Regions from separate parts of the Rhizobium sp. PRIMUS64 genome, predicted to be linked through region 1. Evidence: predicted binding sites of a transcription regulator. Region 1 holds the regulator's gene; the other holds the start of a gene.

Evidence for each region. The regulator PhoB, encoded in region 1, activates phosphate uptake and scavenging genes when phosphate is short. The targets are predictions, from matches to a motif close to TGTCATNNANCTGTCAT.
Region 2: MOV76_RS13165 (UDP-2,3-diacylglucosamine diphosphatase) is a predicted target of PhoB. The motif match lies at 2,131-2,147, and genes of this name have one in related genera.

Annotation. Positions count from the first base shown of each region.
Region 1 covers NZ_JALBGX010000182.1:7,733-11,124, forward strand. The annotation lists gene MOV76_RS35845 (GcrA family cell cycle regulator) at 420-953, shown strand; gene phoB (phosphate regulon transcriptional regulator PhoB) at 1,135-1,818, opposite strand; gene phoU (phosphate signaling complex protein PhoU) at 1,966-2,679, opposite strand; gene pstB (phosphate ABC transporter ATP-binding protein PstB) at 2,724-3,392, opposite strand, start outside.
Region 2 covers NZ_JALBGX010000025.1:63,943-67,334, reverse strand. The annotation lists gene MOV76_RS13170 (MFS transporter) at 1-1,094, opposite strand, end outside; gene MOV76_RS13165 (UDP-2,3-diacylglucosamine diphosphatase) at 1,260-2,099, opposite strand; gene MOV76_RS13160 (histidine phosphatase family protein) at 2,357-3,106, shown strand.

The sequences.
Region 1 (3,392 bases):
GGCGCGATCTCCATCAAGTTGCCGGGCAATGACTCCGGCTAAGGAAACCAGGCCCGAAAAATCAAAAATGCCGCCTTGCGGCGGCGAGGGGCACTATTTCCTTTTCGCGCTGCAATGTCAACAAAACTGCGCCCTTAGCGTATGCAGCAAGGGTGTACAGCGGCATTTTCAGTCTTCAACAGGCATTATTGCAGAAATGCCACGCAGAGGCAGCAAGTTGGGGAAAACTACGAATTCGATTCATCCGGATTCATGCGACTCTTGTCACGGAGTCAGCCTCACACTAGGTTAAAGATCAATTACTAGACTGCATGCGGCGGAACTAGTCACCAAAATTGATCAAGCGTTTCTTGTTTCGGAGCTCCCGGGACAACGGTGAGGGATTCTGCCATCACCAACGCAAAAGGTGGAGACAGGGCATGAACTGGACAGACGAGCGGGTCGAGAAACTCAAGAAACTTTGGGCCGAAGGACTGAGCGCCAGCCAGATCGCTGCGCAGCTTGGCGGAGTCAGCAGAAATGCGGTCATCGGCAAAGTGCACCGGCTGAGCCTTCCGGGCCGTGCCAAGGCCGGCGGCACCAACACCGCCGCACGAACGCCGAAGCGCAATACGTCGGCGCCGCGCGCGCCGAACTACGCCTCACGGGTCGCCACGCGCACCGTTACCCGCCAGCAGGGCGCGACCATGCTGAAGGAAGAGATCGAGATCGAAACGATCGAGGAAATGGAATACGTGCCGAGAGGCAACGTGGTCGTGCCGATTTCCCGACGCCTCGGCCTGACGGAACTGACCGAACGCACCTGCAAGTGGCCGGTCGGCGATCCGCTGAAGGACGACTTCCATTTCTGCGGCTGCGAATCCCCCGACAATTCGCCCTATTGCAGCTATCACCAGAAGCTTGCCTACCAGCCGGTCAACGAACGCCGCCGGGCAGCCGCGCGGGCCAGCTGAGCGGGCTGACCATCGTTAGAATGCAGAAACGGGCCGAGTGGCCCGTTTTTTTGTTGCTGGATGGAAGCTCAGGTTTTCCTCCGTCATGCTCGGCCTTGTGCCGAGCGCAGATCCTCGGCACGAGGCCGAGGATGACGTCGCGGTTTTGCCAGGGATTTGTCAGCAACTCAAATGGAAGCCCTCAGGCTTCCATCGAATAACCGGCGCCGCGGACGGTGCGGATGACGTCCTGCATGTTGGAAAAATTCAGCGCCTTGCGCAGGCGGCCGACATGGACGTCGACGGTGCGCTCGTCGACATAGATATCGTGGCCCCAGACGCCGTCCAGAAGCTGCGAGCGGGAGAAGACCCGACCCGGTGACGACATCAGGAATTCCAACAGGCGGAATTCGGTGGGGCCGAGGCGGACTTCGCGGGTCTTGCGATGGACGCGATGGGTCTCGCGGTCGAGCTCGATGTCACCGCATTTCAGCACCGTCGACAGCACCTCGGGGCGGGCGCGGCGCAGCATCGCCTTGACGCGGGCAACGAGCTCGGGGGTCGAGAAGGGCTTAACGACATAATCGTCGGCGCCCGTCGACAATCCGCGAACACGCTCGCTCTCTTCGCCGCGCGCCGTCAGCATGATGATCGGCAGGCGCTCGGTTTCCGGCCGCATGCGCAGACGCCGGCAGAGCTCGATGCCGGAGACGCCGGGCAGCATCCAATCAAGGATGAGAAGATCGGGCGTGCGCTCCTGAAGCCGCATTTCGGCTTCGTCGCCACGAAGGATGGTATCGACCTCGAAGCCTTCCGCTTCGAGATTGTAGCGAAGAAGCACGCTGAGGGCTTCCTCGTCTTCAACAACTGCAACTCTCGGGATCATGCGTGTCGGTCTCCTCGCGCATGATCCTTAAATCGGGGGTGATTTAAGCAATGCATCCTGCGCAAATTCAGAAATTGGCTGCGACCTCTTTGCGCGCCCGGACGGGCGCGCACGCAATTGACTGGTCCGGGCGACTGGCCCGGGCGGCTATTCCGTCACCGCGCCGACGGTGTTGGCGCTGTCGTCCTTCGGACGGTCGCCTTCCGGCTGCGCGCCTGTCGTCATGTAGAAGATCGTCTCGGCGATGTTGGTGGCGTGGTCGCCGATACGCTCGATGTTCTTGGCGCAGAAGAGAAGATGCGTGCAGCTGGTGATGTTGCGCGGATCTTCCATCATGTAGGTCAGGAGCTCGCGGAACAGCGAGGTGTACATCGCGTCGATCTCGTTGTCGCGTTCGCGGATCGCATTCGCCTTGTCTGCGGAACGATTGGTGTAGACGTCGAGCACTTCCTTGAGCTGGACGAGCGCCAGCTCGGACAGATGCTCGAGGCCGCGGGCAAGCTTGCGGGGAACGCCGGTGCTTTGGACGGCGATGACGCGCTTGGCGGTGTTCTTGCCGAGGTCGCCGACACGTTCGAGATCGGCGGCGATGCGGATCGAACCCATGATTTCGCGCAGGTCCGAAGCCATCGGCTGACGGCGGGCGATGGTGACGATCGCCTTGTCGCCGATTTCGCGTTCGGCGTGATCGAGGATCACATCGTCCGAAATGACCTTCTGCGCCAGCGCGGTATCGCCGTTGACGAGGGCGCGCACGGCTTCGCTGACCATCTGCTCGGCCAGGCCGCCCATTTCGGAAATCCGCCTGGACAGGAACTTCAAATCATCATCATAGGCAGAAAAAATATGTGTCGATGCCATGGGGCTTTATCCTCGAATAACGGGAAGGCTTCGCGTCGCCAAAATCAGCCGAAACGGCCCATGATGTAGTCCTGGGTACGCGGATCGTCGGGATTGGTGAACATCTTGTCGGTGTCGTTCTCCTCGACGAGGTTGCCGAGGTGGAACATTGCGGTGCGCTGCGAGACGCGCGCGGCCTGCTGCATGGAGTGGGTGACGATGACGATCGTGTAGTTCTCGCGCAGCTCGTGGATCAGCTCCTCGACCTTGGCAGTGGCGATCGGGTCGAGCGCCGAGCAGGGTTCGTCCATCAGGATGACTTCAGGGCTGACGGCAACGGCACGGGCAATGCAGAGGCGCTGCTGCTGACCGCCCGACAGGCCGGTGCCGGATTCGTGCACGCGGTCCTTGACTTCGTTCCAGAGACCGGCGCGCTGCAGGCTGGTCTCGACGATCTGGTCGAGATCGGCCTTCGACTTGGCAAGGCCATGGATGCGCGGGCCGTAGGAGACGTTTTCGTAGATCGTCTTCGGGAACGGGTTCGGCTTCTGGAAGACCATGCCGACGCGGGCGCGAAGTTCGACGACGTCGATATCGGGATCATAAATATCGTCGGTATCAAGCGTGATCTTGCCGGTGACGCGGCAGCCGTCGATCGTGTCGTTCATGCGGTTGAGGCTGCGCAGGAAGGTCGACTTGCCGCAGCCGGACGGGCCGATCAGGGCGGTTACGGT
Region 2 (3,392 bases), on a different contig from region 1:
CAGGCATAGAGATAACCCGAGGCCAGGGTCATCAGCGCCATCGCCATGCCGACATAGAAGAAATAGGCGCCCTGCGCCGAGGATTCCTGCGTTTCCTGCACGGTCGCCACGATCCGCCGCTGCACGCCGGTATGCACGAAGGCGTAGGTAAAGCCATGGAAACATTGCAGCAGGAAGAAACCGGCAAAGCCTGTATTCATCGGAAACAGGATCCAGCGGCAGACGCTGATGGCGCAGCCGAAGCGGATCAGCGTCCAGGCATCGAAGCGACGGTTGAGACGCTTCGACAGGAAGAACACAGTCACTTCCGAAGCGACGCCGGCGCTCCAGAGCAGGCCGACCTGCGTGCCGGAGAAGCCGAGATGATGCCAGTAGATCGAGGAAAAGGCGTTCAGCACCGCATGGCTCGACTGCTGGATGGCGACGCCGATCAGAAGCAGCAGAAGGTGCGGCTCGCGCAGACCGCTGCCGGTGGCTGCCGGAATGTTGATCGGCTGGCCGCGCCGTCGCGTCGGTCCGATGCGCGGACAGAAGATCGCCATGACAACGGTCATGATAAAGCCGAACACCATGACCGGCAGCACCATTTCGCCGCCCCACCGGCTGATCAGCTGGCCACCGACCAGCGTCGAGACGATGAATGCAATCGAGCCCCACACGCGCATCGATCCGTAATCGAGCCCCCAGCGGCGCACACCCGAGATGACGATCGATTCAACGACGGGTACATAGGGCGCAAAGGTGGCGCCCTGCAGCGCATAGACGATCGTCACGGGCCAGAAGGTCGTCGTCCAAAAGAGCGCGATCGCCGTCAGCAGCGACAGGCAACCCGACCAGAGCAGCACGTCGGCACGCTCCTTCAATCGATCGGCGATCATGGCGACGACAGGCGCCACCAACACGCGAACCACCATCGGTATGGCAAGGATGATGCCGATCTCGTGGTCGCTGAAGCTGTGGGTTGCGAGCCACACGGGAAAAAACGGCAGGACGATGCCGTTGACGAGCAGCGGCGCGCAATAGGAAAGCGCGCTAAGCAGCCGGAAGCGCGGCGGCGCTCCCTCACCCGTCGGGGAATTTTGAGCGGGAATCATGGGTGGACCTGAAGGAAACTGGACGTTGTCCTAACACACCACCCTGGAGGCGACTATTGCGAGAAATAGCCGTTCTGAAACGTTTTAGAAAATAAATAGGGCCTGTCGCCTGACGGTAACGGCTAAATTCGAGGGAGCGCAGGCGCGGATGCGCCGGCGCCAAAATCAGGCGGCTTGTGGAGCCAGTTCTGCGTCTTCCCGCTCGACGGCGGCAAGTGCTGTTACACTGCTGGCGAGCGCCCGCCAGGTGATCAGTTCGAACGTACCATCCTCGTGCTCGGCGACCGCCGTGCAACTTTCCACCCAATCACCGGTGTTGATGTAACGGATACCGTCCATATCCTGGATGATGGCATGATGGATATGTCCGCAGATCACCCCATCGGCGCCATTTTTGCGGGCTTCCTCTGCCACGACACGCTCGAATTCACCGATGAAATTGACGGCATGCTTGACCTGCAGCTTCGCCCAGGCCGAGAACGACCAGTAGGGCATGCCAAGTCGACGGCGCACCGCCGCCAGGATGATATTGATGCGGATCGCCGTGTCATAGGCCCAGTCGCCGAGATAGGCGAGCAGTCGGGCATTGCGGACGACGACGTCGAACTCGTCGCCGTGCAGGATCAGGTATTTTCTGCCGTCGGCGCCATCATGCATCATGCGCTCGACGACCTCGATGCCGCCAAAATGCATGCCCGGGAAGGCCCGCAGGAATTCGTCGTGATTGCCGGGAATATAGACGACGCGCGTGCCCTTGCGCGCCTTGCGCAACAGCTTCTGGACGACATCGTTGCAGACCTGCGGCCAGTACCAGCTGCGCTTCAGGCGCCAGCCGTCGACGATGTCGCCGACGAGCACGATCGTATCGGCCTCGTGGTGGCGCAGGAAATCCAGCAGGAAGTCGGCCTTCGCGGCCTTCGAGCCGAGATGGACATCGGAAATGAAGAGCGTGCGGAAATGTCTGGGTTCCATCATGTCTTTCACGAGCTGCCGCTCATGTCCCATCTTTCATCTAGCCTTCCAAAATCAGACTCGTGTTTCAGGAAGATGACAAGACCGGGAAAAGCGCTGCAAACCCGATCATTCCGCGCGGGCAGGATGCCTGTCGCCGCGCGGGCAGGATGCCTGTCGCCGCACGGGCAGGATGCCTGTCGCCGCACGGGCAGGATGCCCGTCGCCGCCAGGCCTAACGGCCATGTTGCCCTGCGCATTCAGGGCGTTCATGATGGCGGCGATTCATATCCGATAATGCGGGATGGCTGATGCGTCTTTTTCTCGTTCGCCACGGCGAATCCCTCGGCAACATCAACGAACAGGCCTACCGCCAATTCGGCGATCACAACGTGCCGCTGACGCAGTGGGGCCATCGGCAGGCACTCGAGGCAGGCGGCGTGATCGCCTCCTATCTCAACGCATTGCCGAGCGCGGGTTTCGGCAAGCTGCAGATCTGGTACTCGCCCTTTCTGAGGACGCGGCAGAGCAAGGATGCGCTGCTCGAAGCCCTGCCGGAAAGCGTCGTCGGCGATATCAGGGAAGATTATCTGCTGCGCGAGCAGGATTTCGGTCTCTTCACCGAAATCTATGACCACGCCGAACAGAAGCAGAAGTTTCCCGAGGAGTTCGAAAAATGGGCGAGGCTGCGCAGCAACAGCGGCAAGTTCTACGCGCGGCCGCCGGATGGCGAAAGCCGGGCGGATGTGGCCCAGCGGGTGCGCCTGTTCCTGCAGACCGTTATGCACGATGCCGAAAATAGCGACCGCGACGTTGTGATCGTCGGTCATGGCGTCACCAACCGGGCGGTCGAAATGAATTTCCTGCACCGCCCTGTCGAGTGGTTCGAGCGCTCCGACAATCCTGGAAACGCCGATATCACGCTGATCGAGGGGACGCGCTCGCAAGGATACGAGTCGATCCTGCTGCATCAGGCCGCCGACCGGCAGCCGGGACAGGAAGGCGAACTGCGCGATGCCTATGGCGCAGACGTGACGCTTACGCCGATGCCCGGCGGTTAGCGACGCCTTGCAGAGCGCCGCTACAGAACCAGTGGCGGGTCACGCTCACCAAATTGCCAGCGCCGTATTCGGCCCAATCCTCAAGCGCAGCGAACATCAATGCGTCATGTGGCCTTGCCCCGAAACTAGAGCCCCTTGATGGCGAGGACGTTGGCCACAAACCGACTCTATCATGAGGATCGCCTCAATGCATTGGAGCGACATCACCGCGCGGTTGCGGCTCGCCTTGGGCAGGTCCGCCGCGCGTTAAGCAAACGCGCGGCGGAGGCTCCAACGCCTTGATTCC